DNA from 4 places in the Terrabacter sp. NPDC080008 genome. Region 1 is predicted to be linked to each of the others. Evidence: riboswitches for the same ligand, from Rfam matches in the RefSeq annotation. Region 1 holds a riboswitch; each other region holds the start of a gene.

What was found. Region 1 has a riboswitch for S-adenosylmethionine ahead of AB0316_RS16465 (bifunctional o-acetylhomoserine/o-acetylserine sulfhydrylase). Riboswitches for the same ligand answer to the same signal wherever they lie in the genome.
Region 2: another riboswitch for S-adenosylmethionine. It lies ahead of AB0316_RS20700 (aminotransferase class V-fold PLP-dependent enzyme); the one in region 1 lies ahead of AB0316_RS16465 (bifunctional o-acetylhomoserine/o-acetylserine sulfhydrylase).
Region 3: another riboswitch for S-adenosylmethionine. It lies ahead of AB0316_RS17735 (homoserine O-acetyltransferase); the one in region 1 lies ahead of AB0316_RS16465 (bifunctional o-acetylhomoserine/o-acetylserine sulfhydrylase).
Region 4: another riboswitch for S-adenosylmethionine. It lies ahead of AB0316_RS19090 (putative leader peptide); the one in region 1 lies ahead of AB0316_RS16465 (bifunctional o-acetylhomoserine/o-acetylserine sulfhydrylase).

What each region holds. Positions count from the first base shown of each region.
Region 1 covers NZ_JBFBLC010000006.1:57,661-62,592, forward strand. Annotated here, with positions in the region: gene AB0316_RS16465 (bifunctional o-acetylhomoserine/o-acetylserine sulfhydrylase) at 1-1,314, opposite strand, end outside; SAM riboswitch class IV at 1,384-1,503, opposite strand; gene AB0316_RS16470 (acyl-CoA dehydrogenase family protein) at 1,646-2,809, shown strand; gene AB0316_RS16475 (DUF6077 domain-containing protein) at 3,024-4,932, shown strand, end outside.
Region 2 covers NZ_JBFBLC010000012.1:8,876-13,807, forward strand. Annotated here, with positions in the region: gene AB0316_RS20690 (ribonuclease J) at 1-1,487, shown strand, start outside; gene AB0316_RS20695 (endonuclease/exonuclease/phosphatase family protein) at 1,489-2,535, shown strand; gene AB0316_RS20700 (aminotransferase class V-fold PLP-dependent enzyme) at 2,546-3,973, opposite strand; SAM riboswitch class IV at 4,010-4,136, opposite strand; gene AB0316_RS20705 (hypothetical protein) at 4,243-4,932, opposite strand, start outside.
Region 3 covers NZ_JBFBLC010000006.1:335,979-340,910, forward strand. Annotated here, with positions in the region: gene AB0316_RS17720 (EcsC family protein) at 26-784, shown strand; gene AB0316_RS17725 (YkvA family protein) at 887-1,513, shown strand; gene AB0316_RS17730 (DUF4192 domain-containing protein) at 1,652-2,938, shown strand; SAM riboswitch class IV at 3,008-3,122, shown strand; gene AB0316_RS17735 (homoserine O-acetyltransferase) at 3,140-4,381, shown strand; gene AB0316_RS17740 (universal stress protein) at 4,554-4,932, shown strand, end outside.
Region 4 covers NZ_JBFBLC010000008.1:27,290-32,221, forward strand. Annotated here, with positions in the region: gene AB0316_RS19075 (ABC transporter substrate-binding protein) at 1-245, opposite strand, end outside; gene AB0316_RS19080 (amino acid ABC transporter ATP-binding protein) at 322-1,101, opposite strand; gene AB0316_RS19085 (amino acid ABC transporter permease) at 1,098-2,060, opposite strand; gene AB0316_RS19090 (putative leader peptide) at 2,301-2,381, opposite strand; SAM riboswitch class IV at 2,416-2,528, opposite strand; gene AB0316_RS19095 (hypothetical protein) at 2,927-4,591, opposite strand; gene AB0316_RS19100 (hypothetical protein) at 4,733-4,932, opposite strand, start outside.

The DNA of each region.
Region 1 (4,932 bases):
GTCGGCGAGGATGTCGTCGATGTGCTCGATCCCGACCGAGAGGCGCACGAGGCCGGGCGTGACGCCGGCGGCGAGGCGGTCGGCCTCGGGGCCCTGCGAGTGCGTCGTCGACGCCGGGTGGATGACGAGCGAGCGCACGTCGCCGATGTTGGCGACGTGGCTGTGCAGCGTCAGCGCCTCGACGAACTTCTTGCCCGCCTCGAGGCCGCCGGCGATCTCGAAGGAGAGCACCGCGCCGGCGCCGCGAGGCGCGTACTTCTGCGCCGTGGCGTAGGACGGGCTGTCCGGCAGCGACGCCCAGACCACGCGCTCGACCTGCTCGTGGCCCTGCAGGAACGCGGCCACCTTCCCGGCGTTCTCGAGGTGGCGCTCGATGCGCAGCGACAGCGTCTCGATGCCCTGTGCGATGAGGAACGCGTTGAACGGCGCCGCCGACGGGCCGAGGTCGCGCAGCAGCTGCACGCGGGCCTTGAGGATGTAGGCGAGGTTGGCCCCGAGCGGGCTGCCCACGCCGAGGTCGCGCGCGAAGACGAGGCCGTGGTAGCTCTCCTCGGGTGTGTTGTAGTTCGGGAACCGCTCCGGGTCCTTGGCGTAGTCGAAGCGGCCCGCGTCGACGATGACGCCGGCGATCGAGGTGCCGTGGCCGCCGAGGTACTTCGTGGCGGAGTGCACCACGACGTCGGCGCCCCACTCGATGGGCCGGATGACGTAGGGCGTCGCGATGGTGTTGTCGACGACGAGCGGCACACCGTTCTCGTGGGCCACCGCGGCCACGGCCTCGATGTCGAGCACCTCGGCCTTGGGGTTGGCGATCGTCTCGCCGAAGAACGCCTTGGTGTTGGGCCGCACCGCTGCGCGCCAGGCGTCGATGCTCGTCGGGTCCTCGACGAAGGTCACGTCGATGCCGAGCTTGGGGAAGGTGAACTTCAGCAGGTTGACGGTGCCGCCGTAGAGGCTGGGGGAGGCGACGATGTGGTCGCCGGCCTCGGCGATGTTGAGCAGCGCGAGCGTCGTGGCGGACTGCCCGGAGGCGACGAGCAGCGCGCCGACGCCGCCCTCGAGCGCGGCGATGCGCTGCTCGACGACGTCGGTCGTCGGGTTCATGATCCGCGTGTAGATGTTGCCGAACTCCGAGAGCCCGAACAGGTTCGCGGCGTGGTCGGTGTCCTTGAAGACGTAGCTCGTCGTCTGGTAGATCGGCAGGGCGCGCGCGCCGGTGGCGCTGTCCGCGGACTGTCCGGCGTGGATCTGCTTGGTCTCGAAGGACCAGTTGGGCTCGGTCATCGCGTGGTGCTCTTCCTCGGTCGTGTCGATGACCGGGACTGCAGGTTCGGCAGCCGGCGCACCGACGGGTCGGTGCGGGAGAGGGTCTCTCGGGAGGTCTCTCCGCGCTTGCCCGCGCGCCGGGTGGCGTCGACGGGCCAGGTCCTCACCCGGGGCACCCCACCGCGGTTGGAGGGTTGCCGGCCAGCGAGCCGGGGCTTGTCGCTGGCGCTCATGACCTACCGGGAAGTGTACGTATGCGTGGCCACCCCTCGTGAACGGGTGTCCTCATCGTGGACGTCGGACACGGCATACGACCCCGCTCGTGGCGTCGATCACGAGGACGTCCTAGTAATCCGAACCGGCGAGTAGGATTCCGGCCGTGAGCACGAATGCCGACTTCGACCTGTTCCGGACCAGTGAGGACCACGAGGCCCTGAGGGAGGCCGTCCGAGCAGTCGCCGAGGACAAGATCGCCCCGTACGCCGCCGCCGTCGACGCGGAGGCGCGCTACCCGCAGGAGGCGCACGACGCGCTCGTCGCGTCCGACTTCTTCGCGCCGCACGTGCCGGAGGAGTACGACGGGGTCGGGGCGGACGCGCTCGCCACCTGCATCGTCATCGAGGAGGTGGCCCGCGTCGACGCGTCGGCCTCGCTCATCCCGGCGGTCAACAAGCTCGGCTCGCTCCCGCTCATCCTCGCCGCGAACGAGGACGTCAAGTCCCGCTACCTGCCGCCGCTGGCCAAGGGCGAGACCACCTTCTCCTACGGCCTGTCCGAGCGCGAGGCCGGCTCCGACACCGCGTCGATGCGCTGCCGTGCCCGGCAGGACGGCGACGGCTGGGTGCTGTCCGGCCAGAAGTCGTGGATCACCAACGCCGGCGTCTCCGAGTACTACACCGTCCTGGCCGTCACCGACCCCGACGGCCCGCGCGGCGGCAACGTCACGGCGTTCGTGGTCGAGAAGTCCGACGAGGGCTTCACCTTCGGCGAGAAGGAGCGCAAGCTCGGCATCAAGGGCAGTCCGACGCGCGAGCTGCACTTCGACAACGTGCGCCTTCCCGGCGGCCGCGTCGTCGGGCAGGTCGGCGACGGCCTGAAGATCGCGCTGCGCACCCTCGACCACACCCGCGTCACCATCGGCGCCCAGGCCGTCGGCATCGCCCAGGGCGCGCTCGACCAGGCCGTCGCCTACGTCAAGGAGCGCAAGCAGTTCGGCAAGCGCATCGCCGACTTCCAGGGCATCCAGTTCATGCTCGCCGACATGGCGATGGAGCTCGAGGCCGCCCGCCAGATGGTCTACGTCGCGGCCGCCAAGTCCGAGCGCGGCGACAAGGACCTGACCTTCTTCGGGGCCGCCGCCAAGTGCTACGCCTCCGACGTCGCGATGAAGATCACGACCGACGCCGTCCAGCTGCTCGGCGGTGCCGGCTACACGAGCGACTTCCCGCTCGAGCGGATGATGCGCGACGCGAAGATCACCCAGATCTACGAGGGCACCAACCAGGTGCAGCGCCTCGTCATGGCGCGCCAGCTGCTCAAGTAGGCATCGAGCGGCGCGTTCGGAGCTCAGCGCCGTCGGTGCGGCGTCTCAGGGCCCGTGCGCCGTGTGTCCGTGTCATCTGGTTACCTAGTGTCCACATGGCACTGGGATGCGACCGTCCGTGGTTCGGGGTCCTCCGCCGCGCACCGGGTCGGCACAGCACCCATCCGGTGTCGTTGCTCACAGCACACCGATCCGTCCGACCGGAGCCTCTCCCATGTCCCTCACGTCCGCCACTCTCCGTGCGCGTCGAGCCGTCGACCGGCCACCCGAGAGCCTCCTGGGCACGGTCACCAGGGCCGTGCTCATCGGTGCCATCGTGTTCTTCGGCGCATGGACGCTCGTCTACCAGGCGGCCCTCTTCGCGGACGCAGGCGTCGTCGCGGCCGCCGCCGCGGCGGCTGTCGTCGGCGCGGTTCTGCTGGTTGCCGTCGCACCTGTGCTGCGCCCCATGCCCGAGGTCGGGCGGTCGGGCGCGTCTCTCGGGCACGCAGGCGATCTCGACGAGACGCCCGTAGCGCTTCTCACCCCCGCGACGAGGGCTGTCGCGGTGGGCACCTCCGCGGTGACGGTCGTGGTGACGACGCTGGGGAGGCCTGCGCTGGCAGTCGCGTTCCTGGCAGTGGGCAGTCTCACGTGGCTCGTGCTCGCCGCACGAGCTCGCCGACGGACCGGGGCCCAGAAACCCGCTGATCGGCCGTCCGAGGCGGCGTCGGCTCCTTCTCGGGGCCCGTCGGCCGGCGGCGACTCGCTCCTCTGGCTGACCGGTTGGTTCTGGGCGCTGGCCTGCGGCGTGATCAGCGCCATCGGGGTGCGCCACGACGGCGACGACGCGTACTTCGTCAACCTGGCCCAGTGGGTGTCGCAGCGCGGTGACTTCCCCATGCGGGAGACGATGCTCACCGACGAGGTCCTCCCGGCCCTCGACGGCCACCGTCCCCCGATCCACAGCCTCGAAGGGCTCGTGGGCGCGGTGGGCTACCTGACGGGGCAGTCGGGTGCGGCGCTCACGTACGTGGTGTCGGCGCCGCTGTTCACCGTGGGTGCGGTCCTCGTCATGACGTGGCTGGTGTCGGTGTGCCGGATCCCCTTCGGGCCGCTGGCGCTGTCGGCCGCCGTGCTCTACCTGCTCATGTCCGGCTCGTCGGGCGCGTCGTTCGGCAACTTCTTCGCCCTGCGCATGTGGCAGGGCAAGAGTGTGTTGGCCGCGCTCGCCCTCCCACTGGTCGTCGCCCTGTCCATAGAGCTCCTGCGCCATGGAGGGTGGCGCCGCGGCGTCGTGCTTGCCCTCGCGGTGGTCTCAGCCGTCGGGTTCAGCAACACCGCGGTGTTCCTGCTGCCCGTCCTCCTCGGCGCGCTCACGCTCGCAGGTCTCGTGCTCGGGCAGCTCCGTCAAGCGGTCGTCATCGCGGCCACCCTCGCGTACCCCCTGGCCTGGGGCCTCATCGTGGCGTTGTCCGCCCCGCCGCCGTCGGTTCCGGCCGCAGCGGACGCCACCCCAGCGGCCTTCCTCGACCCGCTCACCGGCGTCCCCGGCGGAAAGGGTCTCGCGGTTGCCACCTACCTGGGGCTGTGTCTCGGGTGGCTGGGACTGCGCTCGCACGTCGCCCGAGTCGCAGCGCTCTCGACGGTGCTGGCCATGACCGTCGTCCTCCTGCCGCCGGTGACGCACCTGCTGACCCAGGCGGCAGGTCTCGGTCCCGTCCTCTGGCGGATGTGGTGGGTCGTTCCCGTCCCGGTCCTGGTCGGTGCCGTCGTCGGGGTGTCCGCCGATCTCGTCCACGGACGCACGCGAGTCGTCGTGGCCACGGGAGTGGGCCTTGCCGTCGGGCTCCTACCCCTCCTGGGAGGGCAGTGGATCGGATCCCCCGGTAACGGCACGCGGTGGGCGTCCCCCACGGCCTGGAAGGTTCCGCCCGGAGCCGAGGAGGGCGCCCGCCTCGCGCTGCAGGTCTCGAACCCGGGCGACGTCGTGCTCGCGCCATGGGCGACCTCGCGGGTACTGGCCGGGATGTCAGTCGACATGCACCCGGCCTCGGCTCGCACGTTCTACCTGTCGCAGTACCTGTCCGAGCCCGGGTCGTACGCGCGGGAGCGTCTCGCGCTGCAGACGTTCGCGGACAGGG
Region 2 (4,932 bases), on a different contig from region 1:
TCAGCTACATCCGTGACCGCCTCGACGACATCGAGGCGATCGTCCTGACGCACGGCCACGAGGACCACATCGGGGCCGTCCCCTACCTGCTCAAGCTCAAGGGCGACATCCCGATCATCGGCTCCACCCTGACGCTGGCCCTCGTCGAGGCCAAGCTCAAGGAGCACCGGATCCGGCCCTTCTCGATGGCCGTCAAGGAGGGGCAGCGCGAGCAGCTCGGCGTCTTCGACCTCGAGTTCGTCGCCGTCAACCACTCCATCCCCGACGCGCTCGCGGTGTTCGTGCGCACCGAGGCCGGCACCCTGCTGCACACCGGCGACTTCAAGATGGACCAGCTGCCCCTCGACGGCCGCCTGACCGACCTGCGCGCCTTCGCCCGGCTCGGTGAGGAGGGGGTCGACCTCTTCCTCACCGACTCCACCAACGCCGACGTGCCCGGCTTCACCACGCCCGAGCTCGAGATCGCCCCGGCCATCGACAAGGTGTTCCGCCACGCCGAGCGGCGGATCATCGTCGCCTGCTTCAGCAGCCACGTCCACCGCGTGCAGCAGGTGCTCGACGCCGCCGAGAAGGCCGGCCGCAAGGTCGCCATGGTCGGCCGGTCGATGATCCGCAACATGGGCATCGCCGCCGAGCTCGGCTACCTCAAGGTCCCCGACGGGATCCTCGTCGACCTCAAGAAGCTCGACAACCTGCGTGACGACGAGGTCGTGCTCATCTGCACCGGCTCCCAGGGCGAGCCAATGGCGGCCCTGTCGCGCATGGCCAACCGCGAGCACCGCATCGACGTGGGCCCCGGCGACACCGTGCTCCTCGCCAGCAGCCTCATCCCCGGCAACGAGAACGCCGTCTACCGCATCATCAACGGCCTGATGCGCCTCGGCGCCAACGTCGTGCACAAGGGCAATGCCAAGGTGCACGTCTCGGGGCACGCCAGCGCCGGCGAGCTGCTCTACTGCTACAACATCGTCAAGCCGCGCAATGTGCTGCCCGTCCACGGCGAGTGGCGCCACATGTACGCCAACTCCCGGCTCGCCATCGCCTCGGGCGTGCCCGAGGACAACGTCGTGCTCGCCGAGGACGGCGTGGTCGTCGACCTCGTCGACGGCCAGGCCTCGATCGCCGGCGTGGTCGACTGCGGCTACGTCTACGTCGACGGAAGCAGCGTCGGCGGCGCCGACGAGGCACTCCTGAAGGACCGTCGCATCCTGCGCGACGAGGGCTTCATCACCTGTGTCGTCGTGCTGGACTCCGCCACCGGCAAGATCGCGAGCGGCCCCCAGATCACGGCCCGCGGCTTCGTCGAGGACGAGGAGATCTTCCAGCAGGTGATCCCGAAGGTCGAGCGCGCCGTCGAGGAGGCCGTGGCCAACGGCGTCCGCGACGACCAGCAGCTCCAGCAGGTCATCCGGCGAGCCGTGGGCTCGTGGGTCGGTGGCAAGATCCGCCGCCGGCCGATGATCATCCCGGTCGTGCTGCAGGCCTGAGGTGGGAGCGCAGGAGGCCGACGGCGCAGGGCTGCCCGAGCCGGTCCGTCGGCCTCGTGGTCGCCGTCCGACGCGGCCCGGCTCCCGGGTCCGTCGTGCGCTCGACCTCGCCATCGCGCTCGTCCTGGTCGTGCTCGTCGCGGTGGGTGCGCTGCGCTGGCTCGACTCGACGGCATACGTCGTCGTCGTGCTCCAGACGACCGGGCCGTTCGTCGTCGTGGGGCTGGGACTGCTCACGGTGGCCACGCTCCTGCTGCGCCGCTGGTGGATGCTGGTGCCCGTCGTCGCCGCCCTCGCGGTGGCCGCCACGGTGGCCGCGCCGGCGTTCCGGACGACGACGACACCCAAGGCCGAGCGGGCCCTGACCGTCATGGCGGCCAACACGTGGATCGGCTCCGCGAACGCCGAGCAGCTCATGGAGGCCGTGCGCTACCGCTCGGTCGACGTGCTCGTCCTGACCGAGGCGACGCCCGCGATGCTGCGCCGCCTGGACGAGGTGGGCGCGAGCGACTACTTCAGCCGCCGCGAGGGGGTCGCGCGCCCCGGCGACTTCACGGGGACCATGGTGCTCTCGCGCTTCCCGGTCACCGTGCGCGACCTCGGCGCCGACCCCGCTCGCCAGCACACGCCGAGCGTGCAGCCGGAGCTCGACGTGTCGACGCCGCGCGGGCAGGTCCGCCTCAAGGTGGCGCACCCGGTCGCGCCCCTGCCGGGCGACACCGGCCAGTGGCGCGCTGGGCTGCGCACCCTGCAGGCGTGGGTGCAGGCCGCCCCCCGTCAGGAGCCGCTCGTGCTGGCCGGCGACTTGAACGCCGACTTCGGGCACCCCGGTTTCCGCGACCTCGCCGACGGCCTCGTCGACGCCCAGCGGGCTGACGGGGACGGCTGGGTGCGCACGTGGCCGTTCGCCGGACAGCGGCTGCCCGCGTACGTCCAGCTCGACCACCTGCTGAGCCGCGGGCTGACCGTGATCGCCGCGGGGCAGGTGGCCTACAACCACGCCGACCACGCCGCGGTGTGGGCGAGCTACGCCCTGCCGGCCGGCTGAGCCGCGGCCGTCACCAGGGGCGCTCGACCTCGACGTCCCGCGGGTCGGGTCCCTCGACGACCCAGCCGGCCGACGTCCGGGTCCACGTCGCGGCGGGGCCGTGCTCCACGAGCCCTGCGACCGCGGTGATAAGGCGCTCGACGCCCTCGAGGGTGCTGCCGAGGCCGATGCTGGCCCGCACGGCAGTGGCGGGCCCCTCGCCCCACGGGTCCTCGAGGAGCTCGTCCACGAGCAGGTGGGCGCAGAACTTCCCGTCGCGCACGCCGATCCCGTGCTCGACCGAGAGCACCTGCGACACCAGGGCCGAGTCCCAGCCCTCGACCGTGAACGCGACGACGCCGACCCGGTCGCTGTCGTTCCCGAAGATCGAGAGCACCTCGACCCCCGGCACGCCATCCAGGCCGTCGCGCAGCCGGGCGAGGAGTCGGCTCTCGTGCTGCTCGATGGCCCGCGCGTGCCGTCGGAGCGTCGCGCACGCCGCCGCCAAGGCGATGGCGCCGATGACGTTGGGGCTGCCGCCCTCGTGCCGGGCGGCGCCGGTGGCCCAGGCGGTGCCGTCCTCGGTCACCGAGCGGGTGGCGCCCCCGCCGAGGAGGTAGGGGGTGCCGGCGTCCAGCCAGTCGGACCGTCCGGCCAGCACGCCGGCGCCGTAGGGGGCATACGTCTTGTGCCCCGAGAACGCGACGTAGTCGGCGTCCCACGCCGCGAGGTCGATGCGGCGGTGGGCCGAGAGCTGGGCGGCGTCGACGGCGATCCGGGCTCCGTGGGCGTGCGCGAGGTGGGCGAAGCGCGCGACGGGCCAGACCTCGCCGGTGACGTTCGAGGCGGCCGTGACGACCACGAGACGGTGCCGGGACGCGTGGTCGACGAGCGCCTCCTCGAGGAGGGCGTACGCGTCGTCGAGCGTCTGCGGAACGGGCAGCCGCACGGTTCGGGAGCGGCCCCACGGCAGCAGCGTCGAGTGGTGCTCGCTGCCGAAGACGAAGACCGTGGTGCGGCTCGGCAGCGCCTTGCTCAGCAGCGCCCAGGAGTCGGTCGTCGTGCGGGTGAAGAGAACCGTGTCGTCCGGGCGAGCGCCGACGAACGTGGCGACCTCGGCACGCGCCTGCTCGTACCACGCGCTCGTCAGGCGGGAGGCGAAGCCGGCCCCGCGGTGCACCGAGGAGTATGTCTCCAGCGCCCGGTCGACGGCCGCCTTGACCGTCTCGAGCGCGGGCGTCGAGGCCGCATGGTCCAGGTTGGCGTATGCCGTGTCGCCGTGGAGCGTGGGCACCCGCAGTCCCGCGCCGACGACCGTGGGGAGCGCCTCCACCGTGGGCACGGCGTGCAGCACACGCGTACGGACCGCCGGTGCGGGCGAGCCGCCACACGGGGTTGCCGAGGGGGCCGCGGGGACGGCGGGCGAGGGGAGGACGTGGGTCGAGGGAAGGACCGACATGGCTGTGCTCCTGGGTCGTGGGACCCACCCGGTGCGGGTCCGCGCTTGCCCACCTCGATCACGCGAACGGAGCCGAGGTCGGCCTGGTCGTCACCCGGAGCACCCCACCGCGGAGGAGGGTTGCTGGCCAGCGAGCCGGGGCTTGTCACTGGCACTCATGACCTGCGCAGGACGATAGGCGTGCGGCTCTCGCCCTGTCCACCGGTCGGTCCAGCTGTGTCGCCATCCGAGACGAGGGGGTCGGTGCCGGTCGGCGCCGGTCCGGCCGGTCAGGGCGGGCCGCCGCGGTCCGAGAGCCGACGGCGGCGCCGCACGTCGCGCACCTCGGCAAGGACGCTCAGCCCGGGTCTGTCGTTCATCGTGCGCCAGGCGGCCAGTCCGGCACCGACCAGGGCGAGGCCGGCGAGCAGGTAGGCGGCCGTCGCGCCGGTATAGGTGGGGCTGAGCGGCCCGAGGCGGAAGCGGTGGGGCAACGGCAGGAGCGCCTCGAAGGCTGCCGCGAGCAGTGGCGCGGCGGCGAGCACCAGCACGAGGACGACACGGTCGAGCGACTGGACGAGGGCGAAGGTGCGGCCGCGCACCTCGTCCTCCATGGTGAGGCCGAGCAGGGTGTAGCCGACGACCCACGCCACGCCGATCACGGCGCCCAGCAGCACGGCCAGCGGCAGGGCGGCCGCCATCGCGGGCAGCAGTGCGAGCAGCAGGATGAGGACCCCTGCGCTCGCGAGGGCGGCACCGAAGACGCGCGGGCGCGAGAAGCCGGCGAGCAGCCGCGGACCGCCGACGATCCCGGCCGCCATGCCGGTGAAGACGGCGAGGAAGAGCAGGCCGTAGCCGGGAGCGCCCGCCCCCAGGTCCGAGGCGAAGCGCGTCGCGAGACCGATGACCAACCCTCCTGCGGCGAAGGTGCCCGTCATCCCGGCGAGGAGGCCGCGCACGAACGGCCGCTCCCTGACGAC
Region 3 (4,932 bases), 280 kb from region 1:
ACGTCGAACACGGAAGGTGGAGCCGGTGGGTCTCTTCGGATGGGGCAGGAACGAGGCGGTCGAGGCCTCTGACGCGACGGCCGCGCAGGTGCGCGGCAGCCGAGCCGACGGCGCCCTGAGCAAGGCCGGCCGGTCGGGCGACAGCGGCGGCCTCTCCGGAGCGGCGACCAGGCTCGTCGAGCGTCTGCTCGACGTGGGCATCGACGGGAGGGGACCGTTCGACTCCGCGCACGAGGTGGCCGCCTCGGCGCTCGAGCAGGCCCGCGGTGACGTGGACCAGGCGCTGCGCGTGATCCGGCGTGACCACCGACAGCTCGGCGCCATCGGGGGCTTCGCGACCGGGCTCGGCGGCTTCTTCACGATGGTCGTGTCCCTCCCGGCCAACGTCCTGGAGTTCTACCTGCTCGCGACCCGGATGACCGCGGCGACGGCCAAGCTGCGTGGCTACGACATCGACCAGCCGGAGATCCGCTCGGCAGTGCTGCTGACGCTGGCGGGAGCCGACAGCGACGACCTGCTGAAGAAGGCCGGACTCCGCGTGGCCGGCGGCAAGCTGTCGGCGCTCGCCACCGACCGGCTCCCGGCGCCCGCGCTCATGGTGCTCAACAAGGCGGTCGGCTTCCGCCTCCTCGGCCGCATCGGCCAGGGGAGCCTCGCGCGACTCGGCCGGGCGGTGCCCCTCGTCGGCGGGCTCGTCGGCGCAGCGGTCGACGTGTACATGCTGAACGGCATCGGTCGTCAGGCCGTCCGCGAGTTCCCGCCCGTCGAGACCTACGGCCGCTGACGCCGCCACCATGGGCATCATCGTGAGGAGACTGCACATCACTCACCCGCACCCGCGCCCGTCGGCGGGAATCGCTCGGCCGTGCTGCTCGTTGGGTGGGTCGTGAAGACCGCCTCACGCCTCAAGCTGGCCGCCACGGTGGCCTCCGTCGTCCGTGCCTCGACGCGCCCCGGCGCGCCCAGCCTGCCCGAGCGGGTGCAGGCGGTCCCGCGCCTTGTGCGCTCGACCGTCCAGGGGACGTATGCCGGCACGACCCTCAAGAGACTGGGTCTCGTCGCCGGGGCGGTGGCCTACGTCGCCTCTCCGGTCGACCTGCTGCCCGAGGCGGTGCTGCCGGTGCTCGGCGCGGCGGACGACGCCGTCGTCATCTCCTGGCTCGTCAAGGCGTTCGTCGAGGAGACCGACCGGTTCCTCGCCTGGGAGGCCGGCCAGGGCTTCTCCGGTGCCTGCGGCCGTCGCGGCCGGGGCGCGGAGACCTCCAGCACGTCCGGCGCGTCGCGAACGACGGTTCCTGGTTCGGTGGAGGCGGTTGGGGACGCGCCGGTCGCTTTCGGCGCTCCCATCGTGGCGGCCGCAGGTGACACGCCCCGTGCAGACCGCGACGTCACCGGGGCCGCCGCGGGCCCAGGGGACGCCGGGCACGGCGACCACGTCCGGCTGCCCGAGGGGATGCGCCAGGCCGCCACCGACTTCGTCCTCGAGTCGGTCCGCAAGCGCCTGGAGCGCTGAGCCGGAGCGACCGGTGGGCAGGTGTTGGCACGTGGTGCTCCGGTGCCTCCTCCACACCCCTCCGAGGCCAGAGAGGGTCTTCCACAGGCCGCAACCGGCCCCCTGCCGCTGTGGGTGGGACGGGAGGAGGCTCTCGGCATGCCGAAGATCTCACTGTCCGGGCCGGCCGAGCTGCTGACCGTCATCCCCTTCCACCTCGGGTTCCAGCCGCGCAGCAGCGTCGTCGTGGTCGGCTTCCACGGCAAGCGGCTCGGCCTGCTGGCCCGCCTCGACGTCGTCCCGCCGGAGGTGGCGGCCGAGGCGGCAGCCCAGACGGTGCCGACCCTCCTGCAGGACGATCCCTCGTCCGTCGCCCTGGTGGCGTTCGAGGAGGAGGCCGACGAGGCCATGCCACTGCTCGAGGCGCTGGCCGACGCCATGGAGTGGGACCGCGTCCTGGTGCGCGAGCGCCTCGTGGTGCGTGATGGTCGGTGGCGCTCCGTCGGCTGCGACTGCTGCCCCGACGAAGGTCGGCTGCTGCCGGCGCAGGCAGACGTTGCGGCGGTCGCCGACTACGTCGCGCTGGGCCACGCCGTGCTGCCGGATCGGGAGGGGCTCGCCCGCCTGGTGGCGCCGCTGTCGCCCGGCGACCCGCGCCACCGGGGCATGTCCCGAGCCGTCGACGACTGGCAGCGGAGGTATGCCGCCGCCGGTGGCCGACTCCTGGACCGGCCGGACACGTCCCGTCCCCGTCGGTCTGGGGGCGGGCGCGGGCTGACCCTGCTGCAGGGCGGGGACCCCGGGGACCGCCGGCTGCTCGTCGACGAGTCGCTCACCGCGTGGGCAGCGGTCCTGCACGGAGCGGCCGATGCTGCCGATCTCCACGACCTGCTGCCCGCGCTGGTCGGTCCGCTGCGCGACGTGCAGGTGCGCGACGCTCTCGTCGGCTGGCTCTGCCCGGGGAGTGTGCCGTTGCAGGGCTTCCCCGAGGAGCTGCTCCTGCTGCTTGCCGAGCTCCTCGGGCCGGGGCTGCGCCTCCCCTCGGCAGCGGGTGATGACGATCCCCTTGTGGACGCCTGGCCGGGAGACCTGGGCGATGAGCCCGACGAGGCGTTCGAGGCCAGGGCGCGCCTCGATCGCCTGGATGCCCTGGATGGAGCCGATGACGTGGAGGACCTCGAAGCCGCGGCGGCGCTGGAGGGGTGGGACGAGGCCGTCGCGTCCCGACTCGTCCTCAGCCGGCTCGAGCAGGTCTGCCGCGCGACTCCCGGTGCGCACGCGGCGCCGGTGCTGTCGGTGCTCGCGTCGCTGGCCTGGTGGGTCGGCGACGGGGCCCGAGCGGGCGTGGCCGTGGACCAGGCGCTCGAGCTCGAGCCGGAGCACCGGCTCAGCCTGCTCGTGCGGCAGTCGCTCGACCACGGCATCCGCCCGCGTCGCTGCGCCTGAGCCGGCAAGGCGTCCAGTTCGTGGACGGCCGGATGGGGGCTCGGGGCCGGCTCGCGTAAGGTTGGCCGAGGTCATGAGCACCAGCGACAAGCCCCGGCTCGCTGGTCGGCAACCCTCCTTCGCGGTGGGGTGCCCCGGGTGAGGACCTGGCCGCACCGTCTCCCGGTGTGCGCAAGCGCGAGCACGAGGAGTTCTATCTCGATGACCGTCACGCATCGGCAGCAGGGCACGCGACGTGCCGTCCGCACCGGACCCCATGCGGGCGTGACCTCGCTCCCGACCGCGCGCGCGTCTTCCCTTCCGGGTCAGGCGCGCGGCCTCGACGGCTCGGGCGCCTGGCGCGAGGGCGACCCGGTCGGCAACCGCCGCTTCGCCGACGTCGGTGACCTCGAGCTGGAGCGCGGCGGCGTGCTGCCGGGTGTGCGCATCGCCTACGAGACCTGGGGCACCCTGAACGAGTCCCGTGACAACGTCATCCTCGTCGAGCACGCCCTGACCGGCGACAGCCACGTGGTGGGTGAGGCCGGCGCCGGCCACGCATCACCCGGCTGGTGGAACTCGCTCATCTCACCTGACGGCCCGGTCGATCCCTCCCGGTGGTTCGTCGTCGCCGCCAACGTCCTCGGCGGGTGCCAGGGGAGCACGGGCCCCTCGAGCCTCGCGTCCGACGGCCGGCCGTGGGGGAGCCGGTTCCCCTACGTGACCGTCCGCGACCAGGTGGCGGCCGAGCGCCGGTTGCTCGACCAGCTCGGCATCGACCGCCTGGCAGCCGTCGTCGGTGGCTCGATGGGCGGTATGCGTGCGCTCGAGTGGGCGGTCGGGCGACCGGACGCCGTGGAGCGCTGCATCGTCCTGGCCTCGACGCCCTACGCCACCGCCGACCAGATCGCGTGGTGCCAGTCGCAGCTGCTCGCCATCCGCAACGACCCCGACTTCGCGGGCGGCGACTACTACGGAAGCGGTCGTCAGCCCGACGCCGGCCTGGGCCTCGCTCGCCGCATCGCCCACATCACCTACCGCACCGAGGCCGAGCTCGGGCAGCGCTTCGGGCGCGAGCCGCAGCTCGGCGAGGACCCGCTGCGAGCCGGTGCACGCGGCCGCTTCGCCGTCGAGTCCTACCTCGACCACCACGCCGGCAAGCTGGCGCGTCGCTTCGACGCCAACTCCTACATCGTGCTCACCGAGGCGATGAACTCGCACGACGTGGGTCGAGACCGCGGGGGCCTCCGGGCGGCCCTGGCCCGGGTGACGGCGGACTGCACGGTCGTGTCCGTCGACACCGACCGGCTCTACCCGCCGCGGCTCTCCGACGAGCTGCACGAGGCCCTGCCGGCGTCCAAGCGCGAGCACATCGTCTCGGACTTCGGGCATGACGGGTTTCTCATCGAGGAGGACCAGGTGGGCCGGATCGTCCGCGAGGCTCTCGGCCGCCCGCCGCGCTGACGCTTGTGGGGAGTCGCCGCGCCATCCCGCAGCCCGAGGGAGCCGGGGAGCTGAGCCGCCGGCAGACGCGGCGGAACGCGTGCGCGGCGCCGCGTCCCAGCGGCGCGCTGGGGAAGGCGATTTCGGGTACGGTGCGACCACTGCTCGTTTCCGTCCCAAGGAGGTCCGGGAAGTGGCCATCGTCGTTGGATATGTCGCCACCAAAGAAGGTCGCGCGGCTCTCAAGAGAGCGGCCGAGGAGTGCGTCCTGCGTGGCGCGAAGCTCGTCGTGATCAGCTCCCACCGGGGCGGGAAGGAATTCGACGCGGCGGAGGCGAGCAAGTTCGAGACCGAGCTCTCACGCGTGCAGACCCTGTTGCAGGAGAAGGGGCTCGAGCACGAGGTGCGCCAGCTCGTGCGCGGCAACGACCCGGCCGAGGACCTCATCTCGGTCGCGGAGGAGGAGAACGCCGACTTCATCGTCATCGGCCTGCGCCGCCGCAGCCCTGTCGGCAAGCTGATCCTGGGCTCCAACGCCCAGAAGATCCTCCTCGACGCGAGCTGCCCCGTCC
Region 4 (4,932 bases), on a different contig from region 1:
GCGGTGACCCGCTTCTGGGCCGGCGAGGTGTTGATGCCTGCCGCGGCGGCGCCGGGCCGGGCTGAGGCGGCGGAGCCTGACGAGCTGGCTTCGGCGGGGCCGGAGCAGGCGCTCGCGGTCAGCGCGGCGATGGCGGCGAAGCCGGTGAGCGTGAGCCGCAGGGTCGAGGCCCGGCTGGTGCGGGATGCGTTGAAGGTGGTCGCGACCGGGCCGGCGTGGACGGGGCGGGAGTCGTGGTTGGACATGGCGGAGCTCCTCTCGGCACCGAGGCGGTGCGAGTCGTGGTGAGGGGGTGTGGATGCCGCAGGGTGCGGCGAAGGGTCAGAGGACGCGGTCGAGGAAGGCGCGCGTCCGTTCGTGGTGTGGGTTGTCGAGGACCTCGGCCGGTGGCCCCTGCTCGACGAGGCGGCCGGCGTCGAGGAAGACCACGGTGTCGGCGACCTCGCGGGCGAAGCCGATCTCGTGGGTGACGACCACCAGCGTTGCCCCGTCGCGAGCCAGCTCCTTGATGACGTCGAGGACCTCGCCGACGAGCTCGGGGTCCAGCGCCGAGGTCGGCTCGTCGAAGAGGATGACGTCGGGCTGCAGGGCGAGGGCCCGCGCGATGGCGACGCGTTGCTGCTGGCCGCCGGAGAGCTGCCGCGGGTACGCGGCCGCCTTGTCGGACAGGCCGACCCGGGCGAGCAGCTGCCGGGCCTCCGCCTCCACCTCCGAGCGACCGCGCCGCTGGGCGGACACGGGCGCCTCCACCACGTTCTCCAGGACCGTCAGGTGCGGGAAGAGGTTGAACTGCTGGAAGACGAAGCCGATACGGCTGCGCTGGCGCAGGACCTCGCGCTCCGACAGCTCGTGCAGCCGGTCTCCGGACTGCCGGTACCCGATGAGGGTGTCCTTGATGCGGACCTGGCCGCGGTCGACCTTCTCGAGGTGGTTGATCGTGCGCAGCAGCGTCGACTTCCCAGAGCCGGAGGGGCCGAGCACGACGGTGACCGTGCCCTCCTCGAGCCGCAGGTCGATCCCGTCCAGGACGACGTGGCCGCCGAAGGACTTCGTGACGCCGCGCAGGTCGACGACGGGAGCGGCTGTGCTGGTGGGGCTCATCGGGCCACCTCCGCCGTCCCGGAGTTGTCCGTCCGGCCGCGCCCGCTGCGGGCGCTGGTGGCCCGCGCGGAGTACCCGGTCAGCCGCGCGCGCAGCCGTTGCAGCGGGGTCGGTGGCAGCGTGCGGGAGCTGCCCTTGGCGAAGTGCCGCTCGACGTAGAACTGCCCCACCGACAGCAGGGTCGTCAGCACGATGTACCAGACGGTGGCGACCAGCAGCAGTGGCACGACCCGGGAGTTGCGCCCGTAGATGACCTGCACCTGATAGAAGAGCTCCGGGATCGCGAGCACCGACACGATCGAGGTGCCCTTGAAGAGGCTGATCACCTCGTTGGCGGCGTTCGGCAGAATCGAGCGCATCGCCTGAGGCAGGACGACTTTGGTGAACTGGCGAAGGCGCGGAATGCCCAGGGCCGCGGCTGCCTCGCGCTGGCCTTCGTCGACCGCGAGGATGCCGCCGCGGATGATCTCGGCGGCGTAGGCCGCCTGGTGCAGTGCCAGACCGAGGACGGCGGCGCCGAGGGCCCCGAACAGGTCGTTGGTGGCGACGCTGCCGAACGAGGGGCCGAAGGGCAGCCCGAAAGAGATGGTCTGGTAGAGGTAGGCGATGTTGAACCAGAAGAGCAGCTGGACGATGAGCGGGATCGATCGGAAGGCCCAGATGTAAGTCCACGCGACCGAGCGCAGGAAACCGTTGTGGGACAGGCGCATTGCGGCGAGGACGACTCCGAGGGCGAAACCCGTCACGGTCCCAAGCACGGTGAGCTGGATGGTGGTGCCGAGGGCGCGCACGATCGTCTCGCTGGCGAAGTACGCAGCGAAAGTGGACCACTCCCAGCCGGGGTTGGTGGCGAGCCCGTTGACGAACATCGCGACGAGGACGAGCACGCCCGCCACACCTACCCAGGTCCACGGCGTGCGACGAGGGACCACGGTGAGGACGGACGACGTGTCGGGCACGGCGGTGAGTACGGCCGTCGCGGGCGGTGGAGCAGGAGCGGATGGGGAAGGTGCCGCCTGAGCGGTTCTCGGGACGGAGGTGGTGGACACTTAGGGTCTCCTGGGGACACGGGCACGCCCGTCGGGGACGGGTGGCGTGGATAGGGGTCTGCGTCGGCGCGCCACGGCACGCGGGATCGCCGTGCGTCCGGGGCGCGCCCCGCCCGCGGTCGCGTCAGTGCACGCGAGTTGAGCGGTGCGTCACCGACGACAGAGCGCGCTGGAGACGCGAAGCAGGTCGACGTGCCGACGGGCCACCAGGGTGGTCGTCCGTGCGCTCATCGCTGCTCCTCGGGTCTCCGGGACCCGATCAACGAGTCCGCGCTTGCCGGCGCCATCGGCGACCGGCCAGGTCTTCACCCGGAGCACCCCGCCGCGGAGGAGGGTTGCTGTCCAGCAAGCCGGGGCTGTGCACTGGAACTCGTGACCTGTGGTGAGCGTACGCACACGGACACGAAGCAGGCAACCGCGCCAGACCACCGAAAGGCAGTGGATTGCCACATGGTGGCGCAATGTCGCGGTGAGCGAAAACGATTCTGGGACAGTGGGATTCACTGTCGACTTACCGCTCTTGCAGGAAGAGATTCCCCACCCAACTGGTAGGAAATCTGCTTGGTCCCGTTTCGAATGTCGAGATTGCCCGGCTCACCATCCGCGCGAGTCGTGACGCAAAGGTGAGCTCGGCGGCCGTGCCGGACAGCGCGGCCGGTGCGGCCACGGGTGCGGCGTCCCGCCGGCAGGCCGGGGGACGAGCAGGACGCAGTGGGCGTCGAGCTCGGCGCGGAGGTCCTTGGTGTGGATGACGCCCTGGGACCACGCATCTGCAGTCAGGGCCTCGTCTCGCCGAGCCGGTCGGTGACGGTGAGCCTCAGGTAGGCCTGGTCGCCCAGGACCTGGAGGGTCTTCGCCACGTCGGGCAGCTCTACGCGAGAGGTCTGCCCGTCCGCCGTCGGCTCGAACGCGAGCGCAGCCCTTCGCCCCGGGGGGAGCCCCTCGGTGATCGGGTCGTTGAGGTCGATGGGGCCGCTGACCTCGCTGTTCCAGGCGGCCCAGGCCGTCAGCCCGTCGCCGTCCTGGCCGGGCCCCACGTCGACGATGAGCGTGTCGGCCCACTCCGGCACCTGCTCGAGGTGGTCCGCGAAGAGGAAGCCGCTCGTGGTCTCGACGAGCTTGAAGACGCGGAGCGTCAGGACGTAGCGCAGCCTGCCGCCATGCGCCGGGGGCCGAGCCTGCTCGTGGCGCTCGAGCGCGAGCTCCGCCTCGTGGCGGGGGTCCATGAGGAACGTGCTCGCCAGTGGCACAGGCGTGTCCGCCGTGTCGACGTGTCGCGCCAGCTCCTGGTTGATCTGGATCGGACACCAGTGCTCGGCCAGCTGCTCGCTGAGCACGATCGGCAGCCCGCGGATCGTCAGGCTCATGTCCGCCTGCCAGACCGGCCACCGGTCGGCCTCCGGCCGGGTGTCCATGTCGGAGGGGTATGCCGGCAGACCGCGGAGCGCGATGGTCGCTCCCCAGCGACCGAAGAGGAAGCGGCGCAGGCTCTGGTAGCCCTCCTCGGAGTTGACCTCGCCGTAGCGCCCGGAGTGCGACCGGTGGACGTAGGACCGGTGGGCGCCGCGCACGTACGCCCGTTCGATGGTGACCAGGCCGTCGCTCTTGGGGCCGACGACGACCTGGGACGGGCCGTAGTCCTTCGGGTCGGTGCCGACGAGGCAGAAGACGCGCGAGGGAGGCAGGACCTGAGGATCGAGCGCCTGCGGATCCCAGTCGTCCCCCGGACCGGGGAGGTCGCCGAACTGCTTGCCCGGCGTGAGGTAGCCGTACATCTTCGGCGGCGAGAAGATGTCGGCTCCGGCCGGTCCGAACGCCTCCTGCGCCCAGTCGAGGGCCCCGATGTCGAAGGCGATACCCCCGTGCGGCGTGCCGTAGGTGAACAGCCGGGCCACGACCTCCTTCGCCGGCAGCCGCCCCTGCTCGGCGCACACCTTCTGGATCATGCTGCGGCAGATGAGGCCGCCCATCGAGTGCGCGACGAGGAACACCTGTGGGGCTCCGGTCTTAGCGCGCACGAGCATCACGAGGTCGTAGAGGCCGGCGGCGGCCGCCTCGATGTCGAACCCGTCGGCGGTGACGCTCTGGTGGATCCGGTCCCACAGTCGTGTAAGGACCCCCTCCGGCGGGGGCTGGGCGAAGGTGGTGGCCGCCTGGTCGTAGAAGCGGTAGACCCACAGGGACTCCGGTGGCACCGACCCGTCGTCGGCAGACTCGAGGTAGTGCTGCTGGTCGCCGCGCACGAGCAGCCGGTAGTTCTCGTCCGCCATGAGGCGAAGCATCGGACCCTCGAACTGGTAGTACGCAGGACTCCCGTCCCCGCCGACGCGGATGTGGGTCGCGCCTTCGTTGAACCCGTAGAAGGGATCGTCGACCTGTGCGTTTATCCCGGCGGTGGTCCCGGCGTAGCCGCGCACGTAGATGACCGGCAGTCTGTCCATCACTCACCTCGGAGCAGACCGCGGTCGGCCAACCCGTCCGGACCTGTGCGCCGGAGGCATGTCGACCAGTGAGGGAGGACGGTCGCTCTCCGACCAGTGTGGTGGTCCGTGGGCGCCCTGTCCCCAGATCGACGGGTTCGCTCACCCGCGCGCGGGGAGCGCCTCCGTCACCAGCCGCGTGCGCAGCTCGTGGCTGCCGTCGGCGAGCGGCGCCTCGTAGAACAGGCGGTAGCGACCCGTCGGCGCCGACGGCCCGGACCCCGCCGACAGGTCCGGCAGCGGCACCACGGCGAGGTAGCGCACCTCGCTCACCGGGGCGTCCCCCACGGCCAGGAGCTCGC